2 regions of the Blautia sp. LMAG:89 genome follow, and region 1 is predicted to be linked to the other one. Evidence: riboswitches for the same ligand, from Rfam matches in the RefSeq annotation. Region 1 holds a riboswitch; the other holds the start of a gene.
The links. Region 1 has a riboswitch for thiamine pyrophosphate ahead of thiS (sulfur carrier protein ThiS). Riboswitches for the same ligand answer to the same signal wherever they lie in the genome.
Positions count from the first base shown of each region.

Region 2: another riboswitch for thiamine pyrophosphate. It lies ahead of thiW (energy coupling factor transporter S component ThiW); the one in region 1 lies ahead of thiS (sulfur carrier protein ThiS).

Region 1 is NZ_NANC01000005.1:55,271-67,060, forward strand. It holds gene CCC70_RS09390 (4Fe-4S binding protein) at 1-611, opposite strand, end outside; gene CCC70_RS09395 (O-acetylhomoserine aminocarboxypropyltransferase/cysteine synthase family protein) at 674-1,912, opposite strand; gene CCC70_RS09400 (sensor histidine kinase) at 2,217-3,407, shown strand; gene CCC70_RS09405 (response regulator transcription factor) at 3,408-4,121, shown strand; gene CCC70_RS09410 (hypothetical protein) at 4,321-5,631, shown strand; gene CCC70_RS09415 (sulfate ABC transporter substrate-binding protein) at 5,736-6,752, opposite strand; gene CCC70_RS09420 (hypothetical protein) at 6,985-7,194, opposite strand; gene thiH (2-iminoacetate synthase ThiH) at 7,250-8,491, opposite strand; gene CCC70_RS09430 (thiazole synthase) at 8,658-9,443, opposite strand; gene thiS (sulfur carrier protein ThiS) at 9,623-9,826, opposite strand; TPP riboswitch at 10,090-10,197, opposite strand; gene CCC70_RS09440 (Ig-like domain-containing protein) at 10,405-11,523, opposite strand; gene CCC70_RS09445 (ABC transporter ATP-binding protein) at 11,754-11,790, opposite strand, start outside.
Region 2 is NZ_NANC01000004.1:785,728-797,517, forward strand. It holds gene CCC70_RS07515 (aspartate ammonia-lyase) at 190-1,620, opposite strand; gene CCC70_RS07520 (Lrp/AsnC family transcriptional regulator) at 2,019-2,465, shown strand; gene thiE (thiamine phosphate synthase) at 2,954-3,595, opposite strand; gene CCC70_RS07530 (hydroxyethylthiazole kinase) at 3,612-4,514, opposite strand; gene thiW (energy coupling factor transporter S component ThiW) at 4,477-5,031, opposite strand; TPP riboswitch at 5,369-5,471, opposite strand; gene CCC70_RS07540 (aldo/keto reductase) at 5,794-6,783, opposite strand; gene arfA (arabinosylfuranosidase ArfA) at 6,854-8,359, opposite strand; gene CCC70_RS07550 (helix-turn-helix domain-containing protein) at 8,695-9,471, shown strand; gene CCC70_RS07555 (acyl-CoA dehydratase activase) at 9,526-11,223, opposite strand; gene CCC70_RS07560 (2-hydroxyacyl-CoA dehydratase subunit D) at 11,220-11,790, opposite strand, start outside.

The DNA.
Region 1 (11,790 bases):
GATTTTGCACACCTGCCACAGTAGTTACATTTCTCTGTATCGATCACCAGCTTGTCATCCTCAAAAGAGATGGCGTTTTCTCTGCAGGCTTTTTCACAGACTCCACAGTGGATACATGTATCTTCTTTCCAGCTGACCTGTGCTGCTCCTTTGATTCCTACATCGTTCTCCTCTGCTTTCAGACAGTTGTTCTGACATCCGGTAACACCGAATTTGAATTTATGAGGAAGCTCTCTTCCAAAATATCTCTCATTTAATTTCACCGCAATGTCATAGCTGTTGATGTTTCCGCTTGGACAGACTGCGTTACCCTGGCAGGCTGTAACTGTACGGACTCTCGGTCCGCAGACACCAGGTTTGCATCCGCCTTTCGCAAGATCATCTTTTACATCATCAATATCATCTAATTTAATGAATGGGATCTCAACTCCCTGTCTGGAAGTAAGATGTACATATCCGTCACCATATTTCTCAGCTACTTCTGCGATTTTCTTAAGGTTTTCTGCTGTAAGCGTACCGCCTACACAGGCAAGACGAAGAGAAAAATTATTTTTCTGCTTCTGTCTCATGAAACCACCTTTTTTTAATGTAGCGTAATCTACTTTTGCCATAACGAACTCTCCATTTCTCTGCTGGTGCAGCTCTTAGTACATCGTTTTCGGTGTACCAGATTTTATCGGTTATTTTCTATCGCTTGTTTGAAATCTTCTTTTAAATCTTCAACATCTTCAATTCCCACACTGATACGGATCAGATCCTCGAATACTCCGGACTGCAGCTTCTCTTCGTCGGAGATGTGTGCCGCGATGGTGGATTCCGGATGGATCACCAATGTCTTCGTATCTCCGATATTGGAGATGATCAGCGGGATCTTCAATGAATTAATAATGGAAAAAGCCTTCTCCTTGCTTCCGGTTCTTACGGTTACGATAGCTCCGTAGCCATTCCTGAACTGCTTTTCCGCAATTTCGTGATAAGGACTTTTTTCTAGTCCCGGATAATTTACTTCAATATCACCACCCAGGCCCTGTAAAAATCTCGCAAGCTCCAGTGCATTGTCACACTGTCTATGCATTCGAAGTCCCAGGGTTTCCAGTCCCAGATTATTAAGGAAAGCATTCTGCGGAGCAAGACACGCGCCAGTGTTCCGGAAAAGTCCGTTTCTAAGCTTGGCGATGTATGCAAATGGTCCGAATTTCCGGTATGGAGCAAGTCCCGGATATCGGTCAGGGTCCCATTTCAGACCCTTACCACAGACAAGAATACCGCTGATGGCATCGCTGCTTCCATTGATATATTTGGAAGAGGAATGAACCACAATGTCAGCTCCAAGCTTCAATGGCTGGATCAGATACGGGGTTGCCACCGTGTTGTCTACGATCAGCGGTACGTCATGCTTATGTGCCACTTCCGCAACTGCCTGGATATCGGTAACATCCAGCTTTGGGTTGCCAATGGTCTCCGCAAAAACAAGTCGCGTCTTCTCTGTGATCTCTGCCTCAAAAGCTTCCGGCTTATTCTCTTTCACATATTTTACGGAAATCCCGAAAGGCTTCAGATCATCGAACAGTTCCACGGTTCCGCCGTACAGTCCGCAGGCTGCCACGATCTCGTCTCCCGCCTGAAGAATGTTCAGAAACGCATTGGTCAACGCTGCCATTCCGGATGCACAGGCCACACTGCCGATCCCATCCTCCAGCATGGTCACTCTTTTCTCAAAGGACTCTACCGTAGGATTGTTGATCCTTGTATAGGAGAAGCCCATTTTTTTATTGTCAAAAATTTTCTCCAGGTCTTCCGCGCTGTCATGTCGGAATGCGCTGCTCTGATAGATTGGAACCTGTGTTGCACCCTGTGGATATTTCTCGTTGGTGCCGTGGAGCAGTCCTGTATTAAAGCCGTATTCGTTCATAGCCTCTTCCCTTTCTTTTGTTGACACTTATATTAACCTACTATTCATAGTATGTCAATAGGAAAAAGGGATTAAATGTATTTTTTTGTGTACACAACTATACGACAGCATGATACAATTATAACAGTTACGATAATTACAGCACCAAAAGAAAGATGCCCGCAGGCATACAAACCTACATTAAGAACAGGAGGTGATCCCTATCAATATAAACCCGAAGCTCCGGAATATTTTTCACTCTTTATTCAGTCCCACCCTTGATTTCCGCGTCCGGCTGTTCAACATCCTCGCCTTGGGAGGTACTGTGATCAGCCTGATCATGGCCTTTCTCAGTCTCGGGACCGGTTCCTGGGGAAATGTACTGATCAATTTTGCGCTGGTTGCAATCTCCGGAGGGCTTTTTCTTTATTCCTATTACAGTGGAAAATATCAGCGCTGCTACCTGATCACCATTGTCGTGATCTTTCTGCTCGTTTTTCCGGTGATGTTTTTTACCAGCGGCGGTTATCGTGGCGGCATGCCGGCATTCTTTGTGTTTGCTATTATTTTTACCGTGCTGATGCTAGAAAAAAGACGCGCTCTGATCGTTTCCCTGCTGGAGATCCTCCTTTATATGGGACTGTGTCTGGTTGCATACCATTTCCCGGACACTGTAACTCCTTTTGCCACGGAAACAGACCGGCTGGCAGATATCCTTCTGGCGTTTGTCTCTGTAAGTATTGTCTGCGGCAGTGTTCTCTATTTTCATCTGAAGGAATATAACCAGCAGCAGCTCCTTCTGGAGGAACAGAATCTGCGACTGCGCTCCCTTGATAATGCCAAGTCCACCTTCCTGACCACCGTTGCCCATGAGATTAAAAATCCTCTGAGTTCCATTTCCCTCCACGCGCGGGACACCTCCGAGCTCCTTGAGGAAGAGCCTCTGGATTTCTCTCTTATGCAGGAAAATCTCCGCACCATTGAACAGTCGGTAATGCGGATCGACCGGATCGTGCTGGATCTGATGGATACAGTTTCCATTGAACAGGGACGGCTTGCCCTTTCCCTTGTCCCATCAGATCTGTCCTGTCTTTTGTATTCTGTAAAAAAAGACTACTGCAGTCATCCAAGCTTAAAGAACAATCAGCTGGTCCTTACGACACAATCCGGACTCCCGAAAATCTCTGCTGATCCGGAACGGCTGATCCAGGTTGTCACCAATCTGATCTCCAATGCAGAGCGTCACACCCAAAACGGAACCATCACCATTTCTCTTACCGGCGAACCGGGCTGGCAGACCATCTGCGTCTCTGACACCGGAACCGGCATGTCAGAAGAAATGCGAAAAAACGCACTCAGGGGTTATGTTTCCGCTGATAAGGATTACTGGCGGCACGGCATAGGCCTCTATGTCTGTCATCAGATCATCACTGCCCATGGAGGCAAAATATGGCTGAAAAGTAAAGAAGGCGAGGGAACTCAGGTGTTCTTCTCACTTCCGGAGGAGGAATCATAAATGAATGAAAATAAATCACTTATCCTTATGGTCGAAGATGAAGAACAGGTGCTGAATACCAACTGCCGGATGCTGCGGCGCCGTGGCTACGATGTCCGCACTGCACAGACAGCCGCCGAAGCCTGTCATCAGCTTGAAGAACAGCTGCCGGATCTTATGATCCTGGACATTATGCTCCCGGACGGAAACGGTCTGGATATCTGCCGCCTCTTCCGCGAAAAAACCATGAATCCGGTTCTTTTTCTCACCGGAAAAAGTGATATCCGGGATCGGGTAGAAGGACTTCAACAGGGAGGCGACTATTATCTCACCAAACCTTATAATTTCGATGAATTTCTGGCCGTGATCCAGATGCTTCTGGAACGCCAGAAACGAATGGAAGAAAAAATAAAAGAAAAATTTCAGTCCTCCCGTCAGATCACCATCGGCAGCCTGCGGCTGGATCTTTCGGACGGCCATGCATATCTCAATAATGCCGACACAGGCCTTACCCGGACCGAATTCTCTCTGCTACGTCTCCTTGCAGAAAACCAGGAGAAGATTTTTTCTGCAAAGGAGCTCTACGAAGCGGTATGGGGCAGCTGTGCAGGAACAGATACCAGCACGGTACGGCGGCATATCTTTAACCTCCGGACCAAGATCGGTGCCGAAGATACCGATGAGTATGACATTGTCTCGGTTTATGGAAAGGGATATCTTTTTACCTGCCGGTAAGCCGGCCTTTTCACGATCGGATAACATATTTCCAGACCTGTACGCAGCTTTCCGTAAATGTCTCTTTTTCTTCACATTTCCGGATATCGGGATCTGTCTGTTACAATGTACTTAACAGACAGATCTTTTTTATTTGTAAAAATTTATGATCAAAGAATAGTAAGCAGCTAACTGCTGCGCAATTTATCAGGAGGTGCCTATGCATAAAAAAATTTTAGTTCTTTTAACCGGCGCGATCGCTCTTTCCATATCTGCAGTCCCGGTCCTCGCTTCTGACCCTCCAACCGATGACGGTCAGTACATCTGGCAGGATGAAAACGGAGATTACTGGTACCGCAATGGTTCCGAGGATGAATATATCGGGGAAGGTAATTATGCCCCTGACCCGGATTCCGGTGAACTGATGGAAGGCAACGATGCCGGCTGGACCGAACAGGACGGTTATTTTGAGCCTCATTATTATTATGAGGACGGCAGTGTGTGGCTGGAAGATGCCACCGGAACCACATATATTGGCTCCAGAGATAAATATTATATTGATGACTACGGCAATCTTCAGGAATATTCCGATTCTGAAACTGATTCCTCCTCCGGAGATTCTTCAGAAGAATCCTCCGATACCAGTGGAAACTCCTCCTCGCAGGATTCCGATTCTTCATACCCAAATTCCTCTTCCGATACAAACACGGAAGATTCCTCTGAATCGGAAAAGTGCGGCGAGCTTCATATGCGGGTTGGATTCCCTGCCGATGATACGATCAGAGAATCCATGCCCGAAAAAGAAGGTTATTTCGAGCAGCGTTCCGTAAATGGCGGAAAAAGCACTGCCTTTGTTTTAAAAGTACCGAATTCCTCTCTGGAGGATTCTTCCCTAAAGGGTTTTCTGGCAGAATACTATCCGGTAAAGGGTGAGATCATCACCAAAAAGGATCTTACCTTTGAATCTTATCCTGCCACGAAATATCAATACTTAACCGAAGTCAACGAAGAAGAAAAAAATGTAGATGCTCTTGTATGCCAGACTGACGATTATACATTCGGACTTTTTGTCCTGACTCCGTCAGACACCTATGATAAAGCCGCCGAAAAGGAAGCCACAGAGCTGATCAAATCCATAGATTTCGTTTACGCAGAGCGTGTGGATATGGCCATGACGGATTACTTCCAGGTCCTCACTCCGGAGCGCTGGAAATATCTCTGCCATTATGAAACAACCGAAACCGAAAATGGTGGATATAAACTGACTTATTACAATGAGGATGTTCCTGTACTGACTCTGGAAGCCAGATATTACGATGGCGAAGACCAGCCTCTGGACAGTGTATGGCAGGGCTATCTCGGCCGTATCGAAACCGTCGACGGCAAAAAATACGATCTTCTGTCCACCATCAGCCAGTACTCCAAGGACGCCTCTGATGAATGGAAGGAAATGTATGACACTTATCTGGATGTCATAAACGGGATCCGTATAATGGACGGCTGTTCCCTGACCGAAGGAAGCCATGCCTGATCCCTTGTGATTCACAATATTTACATAAAAGAAGCTGCAGACTCTGTTTTTTCACTGTTCTGCAGCTTCTTTGTGTTATTGTGTCCAACTGTATCTTCTGCTGTCTATCCTTCATAAATCTGATCAAAAATTCCTCCATCTGAGAAATGCGTTTCCTGTGCCTTTTTCCATCCACCGAAATCATCAATGGTAACAAGATTGATGTCCAGGTCAAACACATCAGAGTATTCCTTCAGAATATCCTGGTTTGACGGACGGTAATAATTATCACCGGCGATCCGCTGTGCTTCATCGGAATAGAGATAATTCAGATATTCCTCTGCCACATCTCTGGTGCCTCTTTTGTCTACGACTTTATCGACTACTGCTACAGATGGCTGTGCAAGGATGCTGATGCTTGGTGTTACGATCTCGTAGTCGTCCGGATAATCTTTTACGGAAAGATAGGCTTCATTTTCCCAGGCGATCAGTACATCACCCTGTCCGTTTTCCACGAAAGATGTCGTTGCGCCTCTGGCTCCGGTGTCCAGGACAAGTACGTTTTTGTAAAGATCTCCGATGAATTCTTTAATTTTGTCCTCGTCTCCGTTATATTTATCTTTTGCATAGGCCCAGGCTGCCAGATAGTTCCATCTTGCTCCGTCGGAGGTTTTCGGGTTTGGTGTGATCACACCTACGTCTTTTTTTACCAGATCATCCCAGTCTTTGATGTTCTTGGGATTTCCTTTTCTTACAAGGAATACGATGGTTGAAGTATAGGGAGAACTGTCTTCCGGAAATTCATCTACCCATCCGTCATCGATAAGCCCTGCATCCTGGATCGCGTCCACATCATATTCCAGTGCCAGTGTTACCACATCTGCTTCCAGTCCGTTGGCAACTTCAAGTGCCTGTTTGCCGGAGCCTCCATGGGACTGCGTGATATCCACGTCCTGGCCTGTTTTTTCCTTCCAGTGTTCCTGGAAGCTCTTGTTGTACTGTTCGTAAAGCTCTCTGGTCGGATCATAAGATATATTGGTGATGCTGACACTGTCCGCCGCATAGGTGGTTACGCCTGTAAGGCTTCCAATTGTTGCTATTGCTGCAAGAGCTGCTACTGCTAATTTCCATCTTCTTTTCATAATACTTACCTCCTGTGTTTTGCCTCGTGTTTTGTTGTTGGGGCTATTATAAACATGAGTAAGTACATATGAAAACTATTAGATTGGAAACCGTTTTCAGTAGTTTTCGGAATCAGGGATAATTTGGCGGATTTTACAGGTTTTTATGTCTGATTTTTAGCTGTTATCCATAGATTTCGCACTCTTTTTTGCATATTCTTCATCACCGTTGAAAGATTTTGTGAAAACGCAATCAACCTTGTGAATTCAGCTCTTCCAGGAGTTTTTTGCGGTAAGCTTCATCTTTGACAGCACGTTTGAGATCTTCTTTGGTCAGTTCTTCTCCATGCAGCTGCTTTTCTTTCATTCTGACAAAAACCTCATCTGCATCATTCATTCTTCCGAAACAGTTATCCACACTCACCCTGAAAAATCGCTCTTTCGGACGGATGGTTTTCCACATATTCCACAGAAGTTATCCTCGGTAGTCTGTACGATCCGATTTCGCCGCCTTCATCTCACAGATAAATATAATCATTCATCACCGGCTGCAGGCCGTGGTCTTTCAGGGCGTTGAAAACTTCGTCCACAGACCTTCCGTCGGAAATCTCAAACTGATCATCACCTTTATCCTCAATATCATCCACATGGCTTCCGATTCCTGTGCTGACACCTGCAGAGATCTTGGTTGCTGCGATATTTACCAGGTTGTCACGGACACGCTCACATTCTCTGGTGGATACGGTAATGCTTGCAAATGGCATAAACAGACGATATGCACAAACTACCTGCAAAAGCTGCGGTTCGTGTACATCCTTCGGGTTGATCCTGTCGTTGTTGATGATCGGACGAAGTCTCGGGCAGGAAAAAGCGATCTCTGCGTGTGGATATTTTCTCTGCAGAAGATATGCGTGATATCCCGTTGCAAAAGCATCCTTGCGGAAATCATCCAGTCCCAGAAGTGCCGCAAAGCCAACACCTCGCATGCCGCCTTTTAACGCACGCTCCTGTGTATTTAACCTGTATGGAAAAATCCTCTTGTGGCCTGCCAGATGCAGAGTTTCGTATTTATCAGAATTATAAGTCTCCTGGAAAACTGTCACATAATCTGCGCCGCATTTGTGAAGATATGCGTACTCATCAGAATTCATCGGATACACCTCAAGACCGACTACCTTGAAATATTTCCGGGCGATCTCACAAGCCTTTCCGATATATTCCACATTAGATTTCGTTTTGCTCTCTCCGGTAAGGATCAAGATCTCCTGGAGTCCGGTTTCTGCAATGGCTGCCATCTCTTTCTCGATCTCATCTGCATTCAGCTGTGCGCGGCGGATCTTGTTGTGGCAGTTAAATCCACAGTAAATACAGTAGTTCTCACAGTAGTTTGCAATGTAGATTGGTGTAAACATGCAGATACTGTTTCCAAAATGTTTCCTTGTTTCGATCCGTGCAGCCTGTGCGATTTCTTCCAAAAGAGGCAGCGCTGCCGGTGAAAGCAGTGCTTTAAAATCCTCCGGTGTACGGTTGTCATGAGCAAGCGCTCTCCGTACATCCGCTTCTGTGTACTTATCATAATCATATGCGTTCATTGCGGAAATAACCTGATCCATTACATCAGATTCTTCCAGTTGTTCCATATCCGGAAGGTACTTCATGTGATCGATACGGTTCTTTTTCATATCTTCCAGAATTTCTTCATTTACGATACTTTCATTAAAATGGCCGTCCTGCTGACTGGCCTGTACTGTCTCTGCCATTACTCTTATGTCGCTCCTCTCATATATTGCAGCAATACTCTGGTCCTCACTGCTGCATATCTGTAAACTCAATTTCGATTGAAACCAGACAATACCTGTGTTTCACTACACAGGCAGTGCCTGTCCCCCGCTTAGTGTTCTGCGTTCAATCATTCATTTATCAATTTTACTCATGAAGAAATCCGGTCAGTGGTGAGGATGCACTTGCACCTCTCTCCAGAGTTCTTCCCATACCGGAAAGATATGCACTTCTTCCTGCCTCAATAGCTTTCTTAAAGGCTTCCGCCATAACACGGACGTCTCCTGCAGTTGCAATGGCTGTATTTGCCATAACTGCTGCAGCACCCATTTCCATAGCCTCACATGCCTGTGACGGGCGGCCGATTCCTGCGTCCACGATGATCGGAAGGTCGATCTCGTCGATAAGGATCTGGATGAATTCTTTTGTACAGATTCCTTTGTTAGAACCGATCGGAGAGCCAAGTGGCATTACACAGGCGGCTCCTGCATTCACCAGATCTCTGGCTGCATTCAGATCCGGATACATGTATGGCATAACTACAAAGCCCTCTTTTGCAAGGATCTCTGTTGCCTTGATGGTCTCATAGTTATCCGGAAGAAGATATTTGGAATCATGGATAACTTCGATCTTTACAAAATCTCCACAGCCAAGCTCGCGGGAAAGTCTTGCAATACGGACTGCTTCCTCTGCATTTCTGGCTCCTGATGTATTCGGAAGAAGAGTAACATCCTTCGGCACATAGTCAAGAATATTGGCAAGCCCACCCTCATTTGCACGGCGCAGGGCAAGTGTTACGATCTGAGTTCCTGCTTTTTCAATACATGCTTTTACAAGCTCCAGGGAAAATTTTCCGGAACCAAGAATAAAACGGGAAGTAAACTCATGGCCTCCCAGGATCAGTTTGTCTTCATTTGTGTTTGCTGTTGTCATTTTTTATGTCCACCTTTCTGTTATTTATCTACATTGTATTTCAGCTGCAATAACTGCTCAGTTATTCAAATTTCAAGTCAGCAGTTATCTGCGATTCTGCCCATCCCACAGCCGGATATTCCTGCCCATCTTCAGACTTCTGAACAGGATTTTCTGTATCCATTCTTATTCTTTCTGTCTCAGCAGCTTCCGCCGCCCATAAACTGCAGGATTTCCACAACATCGCCATCTTTCAGTACTGTTGTATCGTAAGTCTCTCTCTTGATGATCTCTTCATTCAGCTCTACTACCACCTGCACCGGAACATAATTACATGCTTCCAGATATTCCGTTACGGTCACCGGAGCTTCCAGGGTTCTGCTTTCACCATTTACTGTGATCATAATCTCTCCTTTCCGGAAATTTCGCCAAGTTAGAAGTAATTCGCAATCTCTTCCGGTCAATCGGATATTCGCGATCCGTAAAAAAAGAGTTCACAAAGAAATACACCCGCGGTGGTGCACCCCTTCATGAACTCTGTTCACTCTCAAAATTTCCCATGTTTAATTGTAAAATATTTCTCTGTAAATCCTGATCTTACGTATATTCAGTCGGATAAAACATCCGCATTCAATAAAAAAAAGGAGATACACCAAAGTATCTCCCGTAAATTCATCTTATACGTTCCTACGTTGGCATTATCCAAATCAGGTATAAGGGTCGAAGTTGAAGACTTCCTCTCAGCCTGCCGTCACAAGCTCCCCTGTCATTTACATGATTTAGTATAATTCCGATTCTGCTTCATGTCAAGAATAATAAATTTTGGTTTTATTTGGTTACTGTTCACTGGTAATATTCCGCGAGGTGTTTTTTGTGAGCGAAGGTCACAGAAAACCCGAGACATACCGCGCGGATTTATGCGATTAGCATAAATCCTGTGCATCGCGAAGCGTGTTGCTGAGAACGGAGTGAACAGTAACTTTTATTTATAAGCAGTGAATCCCAGATCATTCATTGTCAGGTTTAAATTCCTTTTCAGATAAGCATTTGCTGCTATCATTGTCGCTTTCATCATAATGTTGGAAGTATCCTGCAGATCTGTCATCGCTTTTTTTCCGTTTGTATACAGGAAAGTCAGATTCTGACCTTTATAAGCAGATGCTTTTGTGGAAGAAGTCAGCAGCACAAAGACTCCATCCGAAGACAGGGCGGACTTCACACTGACCGTATCAGATTTCACACAGTTTCCGATAATATCCAGTCCGGCAAGGACTCCATCTGAAGGCACAGAAATCAGCATTCCAACATCTATCTTATCTTCTTTCTTCAGATAACCGATCATCAGAGTACTTTCTTCATTTACTTTGACATTTATAAACTGACTTCCGTCTTCGGTATATCTGCCTTTCTGACTGATATATTTTTTCAGTTTGGCATAATTCTGCGTCATTTTTGCGTTAGCCGATGCAGGATTCTTTACAGTAATCTTACAGGTGAATTTTCTGCCGCCAAGGATCGCTGTGATATTCGCTGTCCCTGTTTTTACTGCGGTGACCTTTCCGGCTGAAGTTACCTTGACAACATTTGTGTTGCTGCTCTTCCATGACGGTTTCAGACTGGTGCCGTTGATCTTCAGTGTATAAGTTTTTTTCGGTGTCAGTGTCAGGCTGGTCTTATTTAGGGTGAGATAATTCAGACCTGCGATCGCTGTCAGACCTTTTTTATTATAGCTACTCCAGATCGTATTTTTTCCGGATTTCCGGTAAGCTTTTACCGTATAAGTATAACGTGCTCCGGTGCTTACTTTTGTGTCGGTAAATGTAACATTCTTACTTCCTGTGATGGTTTTTACTGCTTTCCATCCGCTGTTTCCGGTCTTGCGGTATACACGGTATCCGGCTACTCCTTTTACCTGTTTCCAGCTGAAAATGATCTTATTCCTGCCGGAGATCTTAATAGAAGACATGGCCGGCGCTGCTACAGTTACTGCCGCCTGTACTTCTGCCACGCTGATCAGCTCCGGAACCGTAGCTGGTGCCGCCGTTGCAAGCATAAAACCTGTCAAAATGCCACATAAAGCTTTTTTCCAATTTCTTCTCATACGCTTTTTTCCTTTCTGCTTTGTGGTATATCTGGATTTCCTAACAAATATAGTATACATTATAAAAATTATTCCTGCTATGATATTTTTCGCCGAATCAGGGCTTTTGGTGAAATTCGGCAGTTTCTACAATGACATAAAAAATGCCGCTCCCTCGGCCACATCATATGATATTCGCAATCCGCTAACGCTACTTGCTCATAAAAAAATGCCGCTCCCGCGGCATTTTTTTATATAACAAGCCAATCCTCAACCATAGCTGTATTA
Region 2 (11,790 bases), on a different contig from region 1:
AGATATAGAAGGTAGATCCTCTGACATTTGAAAGAAATCCAGAAATTCGTATTTCGTGGAAGAAGCACCTTGAGAAATAAGGAACGAAATAACATGCTCTGACGAGTATACACAAACAGGAAACCTGTCTAGCGGCAAGTCTCCTGTTCATATTCTTATCAATAACAATCAAATATTCTTATTTCAGCCTCAGCAGGCTTTCCTTCTTGCTTCATCCTCTTTCCGCTCTTCTCCGACTTCTGTCATCAAATACGGATCAAGAACCTCTTCCAGCTCTTTCTCAGTCATGATCCCCTGTTCCAGAACAAGCTCTCGTACAGATTTGCCAGTTTTTACTGCAGTTTTTGCGATGGTTGCAGACGCCTTATAGCCAATATGCGGGCAAAGAGCCGTTGCGATTCCTGCACTGCTTTCCATCAAGTCTTTGCAGTGTTTGCGGTTTGCGGTGATTCCTGTGATACAGTTTACGATCAGGGTATCCACTGCTTTTTCCAAAGTGGTAATGGACTCAAACAGGTTACAGAAAACTACCGGCTCAAAAGCATTCAGTTCCAGCTGACCGGCTTCTGCTGCCATGGTAATGGTGGTATCATGTCCTACGATGTGGAAAGCAACCTGGCTTACTACCTCCGGAATGACCGGATTTACCTTACCTGGCATGATGGAAGACCCATTCTGCTTTGCCGGAAGATTGATCTCACCAAATCCGGTTTTCGGGCCGGAAGACATCAGTCGAAGATCGTTGCACATCTTGGAAAGATCCACCGCACAGGTTTTTACTACACCGGATACGGCAACAAAGCCGTCCAGATTTTCTGTTGCGTCAAAAAGGTCCTCGGCCTGTTTCAGCGGATAACCTGTAAGCTTTTCCAGATTTGGCACGATCTTATAAAAATAAGAATCGGAAACGTTGATAGCAGTTCCCACTGCAGTTCCTCCAAGGTTTACGGTGTACATTTCCCTGTGAGCCTTTTCGATACGTTTCCTGTCTCTGGAAACCATGGACGCATAACCGTGGAACACCTGACCAAGACGGATCGGAACTGCATCCTGAAGCTGTGTACGTCCCATAGTGATCACGTCATCGAACTCCTCTGCCTTTTTTGCAAGCTCCTTCTCAAGTCTTACCAGTGCTTTTTCCAGAGGTGCAAGAAGATCCAGAACGGTAAGCTTACCGGCCGTCGGGATCACATCATTGGTGGACTGCGCCATGTTTACGTGATCATTTGGATGGACCATTTTATAGCTACCCTTCGGACATCCGAGGATCTCACCGGCTCTGTTTGCGATCACCTCATTCATATTCATATTTGCGCTGGTTCCGGCACCACCCTGAATGGCATCTACGATAAATTCCTCAGCCAATTTTCCTGCGATCACTTCATCACAGGCTCTGACAATGGCGTCTGCCTTATCCTCCGGAAGAAGCCCTGCATTATTATTAGTGATAGCTGCTGCTTTTTTAATCTGTGCCAGGTTCCTGATAAATACCGGATGAAGCTTTGTACCTGTAATAGGAAAATTCTGTTTTGCCCTTAAAGCCTGAACTCCGTAATAAGCCTCTGCAGGCACTTCCATAGTTCCGATCGAATCTGCTTCCAGTCTTGTTTCTGTTGTCATTTTATCATCCCTCTTCTTTCTTCTGATCCTGTGCACATCTGATTTGCTCCGCCCTCTGATCTCATTTTTTCAGTCCGACGGATATTCACTGTTTACAAATCATTCTGTTATTTTCATTTTTATCAGCAGCTGTTTTTCTGATGCCTAAGAAACTAACACTTTCTTTGTAACTTGTAAATACTATTAATGGAAAACCATGATTATCCGTGTTTTTCAATAGTTTGTATTAATCTTTTTAAGAATTACTTTTATTTTTCTTATTTTTATTAAGTCGTTTCTTGTGTTGTGATAACACACACAGTATAATCAATACAGAAATACCTATTTTCAATCCACTTCCTTACGCAGCTCTGCACCAGGTACAAATAACATTTTTTCATCGAAAGGAGACATTCCACATGGAACACAAACTCGACAACATCGACCGAAAGATCATCGAAATGCTTCAGAAAAACGCCCGCACCCCGGTAAAGGAAATCGCAAAGGAAGTCTTCCTCTCATCCCCCGCTGTTTCCGCCAGGATCGAACACCTCGAAAAAAACGGGCTGATCACAGGCTACCATGCCCAGATCAACCCGGTATTTCTCGGTTATCATATAAAAGCATTCATCAACCTGGAAGTAGAACCCAACCAAAAAAAAGACTTTTATCCCTTCATCCAGTCCATTCCAAATGTCATCGAATGCAACTGCGTCACCGGCGATTACTCCATGCTCATCGAAGTAGCCTTCCGCTCCACCATGGAACTGGACCACTTCATCAACGAACTCCAGCAGTTCGGCCGCACCAAAACACAGATCGTATTCTCCACCAGCGTAGAACACAGAGATCTGCCGGTGGAGTAACCCCCACCGGCATTTTTTATAAACCATATCACATCGCTCTACCAGCCGACAGCGAAGCGCCTCAGACAACCGGAAACTCAGCCTTTCCTCCCAGGCATCCAGCGCAGCGCTGATGCCTCATCGCATTCCCGGCAGACCACTCAACCCAACATTTACACCCAAACTCCCGAGCAGCCATCCTCCCCTGCCGCCTTGAAAAACCAGCCCGTGAGGCGTGTGCTGCCTGTCGCCGGACTCTGCAGGAGGGGAGCTGATTCTTGGCTGGCGGAAATCTGCGTTGTTTTTCAAAAGTCCGCTGTCTAAGCGGCTGCAAGACGCGAGTTCGGACTTTTGGAAAACGGTTTTAGCAGAATTCCGGCAGCCTAGAAGCCAGCCCCCGACGAAGCCCCGGCGACAGGCAGCACACGCCTCACGGGCGTCCGTATTTCAACAAAAAAAGAACAGCAATGAACCTCAAATCCACCACTGCTCTCCATTCATTTCCTAAATCACTTTCCCATCAAAGCAACAATCTTCTCCTTCAGTTCCCGCGCATTCTTCTTCGGATCCTCCGCCTTCATGATCGCAGAAACAACCGCCATACCACTCATACCGGCGCCCTCAAGCACATCCATATTCCCGGCATTCAATCCCCCGATCGCAACCGCCGGAATCGGAACCGCCTCACAAATATCCTTCAACGTAGAAACCTTGGTAAGAATCGTCACCACCTTAGTAGTAGTAGGATAAATCGCCCCCACACCAAGATAATCCGCACCATCCTCATAAGCCTTCACAGCAGCCTCCACCGTCTTGGCAGTAGCCCCCACGATCTTATCCGGTCCCATCAGCTTCCTTGCCACAGCAACCGGAATATCAGAAGCTCCAACATGCACACCAGCCGCATCACAGGCCAGCGCCACATCCACACGATCATCAATGATCAGCGGCACATTGTAACGATCTGTGATCTCCTTCACCTTAAAAGCCTTATCCAGATACTCCCGTCCACCCTTATTCTTCTCGCGAAGCTGGACCAGAGTCACACCACCCTTACAAGCCTCCTCAACCGTACGGAGCAAAGACTCCTCCGTATGATAAGAACTATCCGTCACCAGATACAACGTTACATCCAAATCTTTTCTATCCATCCTAATCCCCTCTTTTTCAGTACATTTCAATCTTCAACAGATCCAGCAGCTGTCGATCCGAAAGCCCATAGATCTCATCCAGCAGATTTACCTGAAAGCTTCCCGGACCGCGGGAAATCTTCTCCGCTTCCTCGCCGGCGATACCCATAAGTGCAGTACCAAGCACTGCCGCAGCCAGATAATTCCCGGATCTCCCATTTAATTCCATCTCAACACCAGACCAGACACCTGCCTCTATACTATCCGTCATCTCTTTCGCAATATTATCTTCGCACCCTGGCAAAAACGCCGCAGTCAGTGCACCGACCATACAGCCGGTTCCTGTGATCCCGGACAGCGCCGCACTGCCATTTTGTACCAGAACAACCCGTTCACCATCCGTAACAAAATCCTGTTTCCCGGTAGCCAGCACAATTGCCTGATTACTCCTTGAAAAAGCCCTCAGCACCTCACTGACAGTCTCCATATTTTCCGCAGTCAGGGCATCCTGCGCCCCCGCATCGATCCCAATCGCATGAGACGGCAGCCCGGAAACAGCCAGAAGCTCTGACATATTTCCCTTCAGCACTGCCGGATGACCGATCCTTAAAAGCTCCCTCGCCAGATCCAGCCTGAGATCACTGCAGGCAACCCCTACCAGATCCAGAAGAACCGGGATCTTATTTTCCATCGCTGTTCTCATAGAACGCTTCATTGACTCGATTCTGGCATCGGTAATATTCCCGAGATTCAGCATCAGCGCACCAGCCGATGCCGTAATATCTGTCACCTCTGCCGGATGCTCCGCCATGATTGGCCTTGCACCTACTGCAAGGACCACGTTGGCACAGTCATGGATCGAAATCGGATTGGTGATGCAATGGATCAGTGGCTTTTCTTCTTTAATTCGCTTTCGCAGTTGTAAAATTCTTTGTCTCATATGTTTTTGAACCCAAAGCTGCCTGGAATTTCACCAGAAGACCTGCTTTACTCAGAGCCTTCAGGAAAATATAGGCAACACATCCTCCCATTGTGGTTGCTGCAAGGAACATCGGCGTATAATAAAATGCTGTCAGTCCGCCTCTTCCCATCAGGAATGCCATCACCGGATAAGAAACCATGGATCCGATGATACCTGTTCCAAAGATCTCACCGATCACCGCGCAGATGATCTTGCCTTTGGAAAGTCTGTAGAACACACCTGAAAGAAATGCGCCAAATACTGCACCGGTCAGTGCAAGTGGCGGGATTCCCATGAACATCATACGGATCACGCCGATCATGGTCGCACAGAGAAGGGAATACCACGGTCCCATCAGAACCGAGCATACGATATTGACAAGATGCGCCGTGGGGCACATTCCCTCAATCCTCAGAATCGGTGAAATAACGACACCGATCGCAACCATCATTGCCAGCATTACCATACGAAGCGTGTGCATCCTTTGTTTTTCCATAGTGTTTTTCCTCCCTGAAATATCAGGCAGAGCCCTGTCAGATCCGGGCAAAAGCTTCCCGTCTGCTGCAGTCTGCCCTTAGATTTTGGCGGTCGAAGTTCCCTTACTTCCTCTCACTCCGAAAACACGGATTCCCATCGCTTACATGATCCTTCCGGAAAAATCCTCCGGAATATCACTCTCCTGCCAGACATTAAGGCGCTCCCCTTCCTGCCCGCTCTTTCGCAGAAGCTCCACATGCAGTCTCTGTCACTTTCACATCCCCACATTGTCAGAACATTCCAGTTCCATTCCTGCATCCGAAAAGAGCGCATCCCATGGAAAACTCCACGGAGACACGCTCTCAGATCACAATCCCTCCGTTGGCATTACCCAAATCAGGTACGGTCGAAGATCTATCTTCCTCTCAGCCTGTCACACAAGCTCCCGCTGGCTCTTTTCTTTTCTGTTTTTCAATATAGCACACACCTATCCCGTTGTCAAACCTCCACTGCTTATTGCTCTTTGCACTCCCGCCGGAGACGTTACTGTTCACTCCGTTCTCAGCAACACGCTTCGCGATGCACAGAATTTATGCTAATCGCATAAATTCGCGCGGTATGTCTCGGGTTTTCTGTGACCTTCGCTCACAAAAAACACCTCGCGGAATATTACCAGTGAACAGTAACCCGGAAACTTTCCTAATTCAGTTAAACAATTATTTCGACATAAAAAACTCCCTGCTTCACTACTTTTCATAGTAAAACAGGAAGTATATAAATCTTATTTTGAGATCTCGTCGATCAGACGCAGCTCCTCAGCTGTAAACGGTGCACAGTGGATCGCTTTCACATTATCAAGGATCTGCTGCGGCTTGGAAGCTCCAATCAGAACACTGGTAACTTCCTTATGCTGAAGCAGCCAGCCAAGCGCCATATCAGCCAGCTTCTCTCCACGCTGGGCTGCCAGATCGTTCAGTCTCCGGATCTGATCCAGACGCTCCGGCGTCAGCACACTTTCCTTAAGGAATCTTCCATCTTTGCGGATACGGCTGTCCTCCGGGATCCCGTTCAGGTAACGGTCTGTCAGCTGTCCCTGAGCAAGAGGGCTAAAGGTGATCAGACCTTTTTTCAAAATGCCGGTGGTTCTCTTGAGACCGTTTTCTTCCACAGTTCTGTCAAAAATGGAATACCGGTTCTGGTTGATCACAAAGGGACATTTCAGATCCTTCAGGATCGCTGCCGCCTGGCTTAAGGTTTTTCCATCATAATTGGAAAGTCCCACATAAAGGGCCTTGCCCTGCTGAACCGCTGTTGCCAGCGCCCCCATAGTCTCCTCAAGCGGAGTCTCCGGGTCCATTCTGTGATGGTAAAAAATATCCACATATTCCAGACCCATGCGCTTCAGGCTCTGGTCAAGGCTCGCCAGAAGATACTTGCGGCTGCCCCAGTTTCCATAAGGGCCTTCCCACATATCATAGCCTGCCTTTGTTGTGATGATCAGCTCATCACGGTATGGCATCAGTTCTTCTTTCAGGATCTTGCCAAAATTCCGCTCCGCACTTCCGTAAGCCGGACCGTAATTATTGGCAAGGTCAAACTGTGTGATTCCGTTGTCAAAAGCTGTGAAACAAAGCTGTTTCATATTTTCATAATCAGATGTATCTCCGAAATTATGCCATAATCCGAGAGATACCTTCGGAAGCATCAGACCGCTTTCTCCGCAACGGTTATACTCCATGGTTTCGTATCGTTCCTTTGCAGGTGCGTACATAAAAAAATCCTCCCATAATGTCCCATGATTTACCTTATCTGCAACTACTTCTACTATACTTCACCCACACCTATTTCGCAAGACGGATCATATTCCAGCTGTGTTTTGCAAAAACTGCCTCCAGTTTTCCGCCGTCCAGCTTTGAGCATTCTGCACTGGCTTTTACAGGAACTACATTCTCGGGCTGCGCCTCTGTATTAACTGCCTGAAGATTATCGTTATTCAGCACGATATGCTCTATGATCTTATATCCCTCAAACTGTCTTAAATCACAGGAAACTTCCATATCCTCATCCAGACTCTTATTCACCGCAAAGATCGTCAGTGTATCCTTTTCCTCATTCCAGACGCACACCGAATCCAGATATGGAGCTTCTCCATAAGTCTTGCTCTCATATATAGGTGTGAGAACCTGTGTATTAAGGACGGTTCCTCTTCCAAACACACTTGTCAGCATATACGGATAAAAGATCGTCTGACGCCATGCGCCTGTATCGGATGTCATGATCGGTGCGATAACATTTACCAGCTGTGCCATGCAGGCAATCTTTACACGGTCTGCATGACGGAGAAGTGTGATCAGCATGCTTCCCACAAGAAGTGCATCCTCAAAGTTATAAACATCCTCCAGCTGATGGGGCGCCTGTACCCATTTTTCCAGTTTCTTGTCCTGCTCATCGCTGTGGTACCATACATTCCACTCATCGAAGGAAAGATTTATCTGTTTTTTTCCATGCTTCTTTGCTTTTACAGCATCGCAGATGGAAACCACTCCTGAGATAAAATCATCCATGCCCTTGGAGCTTGCCAGAAAATCGGCAGTGTCTCCCGCTGCATTTCCATAGTACTGATGAAGGGAAAGATAATCCACCTGATCGTAAGCCTCGTCAAGAACCGTATACTCCCAGGAGCCAAAGGTAGGCATTTCCAGATTGGAGCTTCCGCATGCAACAGTCTCAACCTCCGGATCCATAAATTTCATCAGGCGTGCAGTCTCTGCTGCAACTCTTCCGTACTCTGCCGCGGTTTTATGTCCCATCTGCCACGGACCGTCCATCTCGTTTCCGAGACACCATAATTTGATATCATGCGGCTGTTCATAGCCGTGAGCCTTACGGAGATCACTGTAATAGGTACCTCCCTTAAAGTTACAGTATTCCAGAAGATTTTTCGCATCCTCCGGGCCTCTTGTTCCCAGGTTTACTGCCATCATCACATCACTGCCGGCTTTTCTGGACCAGTCCATAAACTCATTGAGTCCAAACTGGTTTGTCTCGATGACACCCCAGGCCAGATCCGTTCTGGACGGACGCTGAGCTTTCGGCCCAACGCTGTCCTCCCAACGGAATCCGGATACAAAATTTCCGCCCGGATAACGGACAATCGGAACCTGAAGCTCTTTTACCAGCTCCAGAGTATCCTTCCGGAAGCCCTGCTCATCAGAAAGGGGACTGCCTTCCTGATAAATGCCCTCATAAACCGCACGTCCGAGATGTTCTATAAAGGAACCATAGATCCTTTTGTCTGTTTTTCCGGTGAGGAAATATTTGTCCACGATGATCTGCGCTTTTTTCATTGTAAAAATCCTCCTGTAAATTATTATTTTCTGCTGCTACCGCATTTAGCTCTGTTTCCGATTCCGCCATATACCGGCTCTTACGCCTCTATTCGCTCACACACTCTCAGCGGAAATCAACCGTTTCTATGTTTCATTTTACCATCCTGTTCTATCCATACCAGTGATTATCTTCCGAAATAGTTGACTTTTTTTCCGGTAAGATTTATCGTAAAGACAGTCTTACCAGACGGACGTCCCTCTGTCACTTTACTTTATACTTCCAGACAGAAAGTTCTTTACAATGCCACAGTCGGATTGTCTGATCTACGTAATGAAAGGAGCGCAGCATTTCCATGGATTTCACCTTAAATTTCTGCGAATACAACCGTTCCAACTCCGATTACGACAGGATTTTCCGGCCGGAGGGAAGCGGAGATTTTCTTTTTCTTTTATTTAAAACACCAATGAAGGTTTATCTGGGCGGTCAGCTTACTGTCACCCGGGATAATGCCTGCATCTTTTATATTCCGGGAAATCCCCAGCATTATCAGGCTGTACGAAAATTTCGGAACAGTTATGTCCATTTTTCCTGCGGAGAAAACCTGGCAAAACGGTTCGGACTTCCCTGCAACGAAATTTTTTACCCCAGTGACTGCCAGGAGATCGATCACTGTATCCAGAAGCTGCAGCATGAATATCTGAACAGAGAAGTTTTTTCCCAGGACTACGAGTATGCCCTGCTCTGCCAGCTGATGATCACAGCCTCACGGGAACTCCGCAGTACAGATACAGGCAAGTCTGCAGACTCGGAGCTCTGCAGACTGTTCCAAAAAATCCGTCTGGAAATGCTTACAAATTACGAAAAGCCATGGACAACAGAAAAGCTCTGCGCCATGGCTAATCTCGAAAAAAGTCAGTTTTATTCCTGTTACCGGAATTTTTTTGACAGCACCCCTCATGCTGACCTGAATCTGCTCCGTCTGGAAAAAGCCAAAAATCTGCTCACCAACGAAGCTCTGCCTGTTCAACAGGTGGCTCTGCTGTGCGGATTTTCAAATCTCTCCCACTTCAGCCGGTACTTCCGAAAGAACTGTGGCTGTTCGCCCAGTGAGTGGGCACGCCGCCCCTGACCAAAAGGATATTCACACTCTGCATTCACTGCGCAGGCAACTTGTCTGATCTGATCACCGTGCCGCATTACACTTCTCATAAGCAAACAGTGCCGCACCAAGCGCACCACAAAGCTGTGCCTCATCACAGATATAAAGCTTTGCACCCAGCTTCTCCTCCAGTGCCTGGATGATACCTTTATTTCTGGCAACACCACCGGTCATCATGTATTCCCCCGGATTCTTTTTGCCAAGGCGGGCTGCAAGAGCTCCTACCTTGGAAGCAACAGATACATTCAGACCATGGATAATATCTGCTACATCCTTATTCTGGGCAACCAGGGAAACCACCTCGGACTCTGCAAATACAGTACACATGCTTGAGATCACTACGTTCTCTTTCCACTCCAAACCACGGGTACTCATCTCCTCCAGGGAAAGTCCAAGAGTACGGGCCATCATTTCCAGGAATCGTCCGGTTCCCGCTGCACATTTATCGTTCATCAGGAAATTTTTTACCGCACCGTTCTCGTCAATGCTGATCGCCTTGATATCCTGACCGCCGATGTCGATAACTGTACGCACATTCGGATTCAGATAATGGGCTCCCTTTGCGTGACAGGTAATCTCTGTGATACTGTCATCACCACTGTCAATATAGGCACGTCCATATCCGGTAGTAACGATACGCACGATATCTTCTTTCCTGATCCCTGCTTTTTCCACAGCCATCTCCAGGCTCTTCTCTGCACTCATCATAGCGCCGCCGCCTGTGGGGATGATCATGGTCGATTTAATTTTTCCGTCTTTATCTAGGATCACAACATCCGTACTTGTGGAACCGCTGTCGATCCCTGCCACATAATAAACTCCTGATTCCATTTTTTTCCTTATCTCCTCGCTGATTCCTTTTGATGGGTCCATATCCTCAGAGCCTTCCAGGGTCTCCGCAAAAGCCTGCACTCTGGTAAGGAGCTGTCCTGCACTCTGGCTTGTAAAATCTGTCTCGATCTTCAGAAGCGGAACCTTGATATCACGCTTGATGCTTGCATACTCAAATCCGTAATAGTCGCAGAATTTAATAGTATGATAAATGATCCCCTTCAGGTTCGGATCCAGATACAGCCGGTTTCTTCGGGTGCTGTTGTTCATACGAAAGCAGGGCATCTGGGAAAGAAGTGCATCCGCATAAGCCAGAAACATGGCATCGTCTTCCATTTTTTCCAGCTCCTCACGGATCACTGCAAGACGTCTTCCACCTGTACAGGTCAGGTTTTCCACATCCATGCGGATATTATCCCGGATCATTTTTTCCAGGATGCCGCTGACACGGACACCCAGAACACCGATATACGGCTGGTTATCCACAGGCTCATGGGAAAAAGCATTCAGAAATCCACTTCTGTCGAAGGTTTTCCCCGAAAATTTCTCATAAGCTTTCTTCAGACGGTGGATGCCCTGGGCAAGCTTCACCTTTTCACAGTCGTTATCCTCATGAGGCATGTCCAACATGTACAGAAATTTACATTTACCGGTACTTTCCACAATGTCGTACACACGGCGCATGGAATCACAGCAGTTAACAAGAACAAGCTGCTCTACCTTTCCCTCCAGCACTGCCTGGATCACAGATTTTCCGAAGCCACAGAGATTAGCATGGGCGATCTGGTCCGAAAGCTCAAAATTCTCCGGCATTTCCTCAAGAACCGCACATTCCTCGCCAAAGCCCTTAAACAGCTCCAGCGGTGTATATTTACAGACGTAATGTATCATGACCGTTTTTCCTCCTTACCTTCTGACAGCATTTCCAGATATGCCTGAAGTCGTGTGGATACCTGGCCGTCACTGGAATTGGCCGGGTTACAGCCGTCACCGTCCAGGACCATGGTTGGAAGTCCTGCATTTTCCAGAGAATTTTTGATCAGGCTGGAAGCTCCGATGGTTCCCTTGCATCCCCAATGCGCAAAAAGGATCCCGCCGTCTGCCTCTGTAAGGTTCGCCAGCTCCTGGGCACGCCGGATCCTCTGCTTCACACTTCCGTTGTAAATGCAGTTGACCATTTTTTCCGCAAGGGCCTCATAAGGATCCGAGGCCTGCATCCGCTGAAAACCGTCTGCAACAAAATCACAGGCACGGATATGCACGTTCTGGCTGTAATTAAATACATCCTTTACCGGCTCCTGCAAAAACGGCATCATATGCATCCACAAAATATGAAGACCTTCCCCCTTTGGTGCCTTCTTCACATCCTCAAGAAGCATTTTTGTGTATTTCAGGGATTCCTCTGAGCCCGCCAGAAGATGGCACATAAAGATCGCATACAGCTCATTTGTCAGGGAA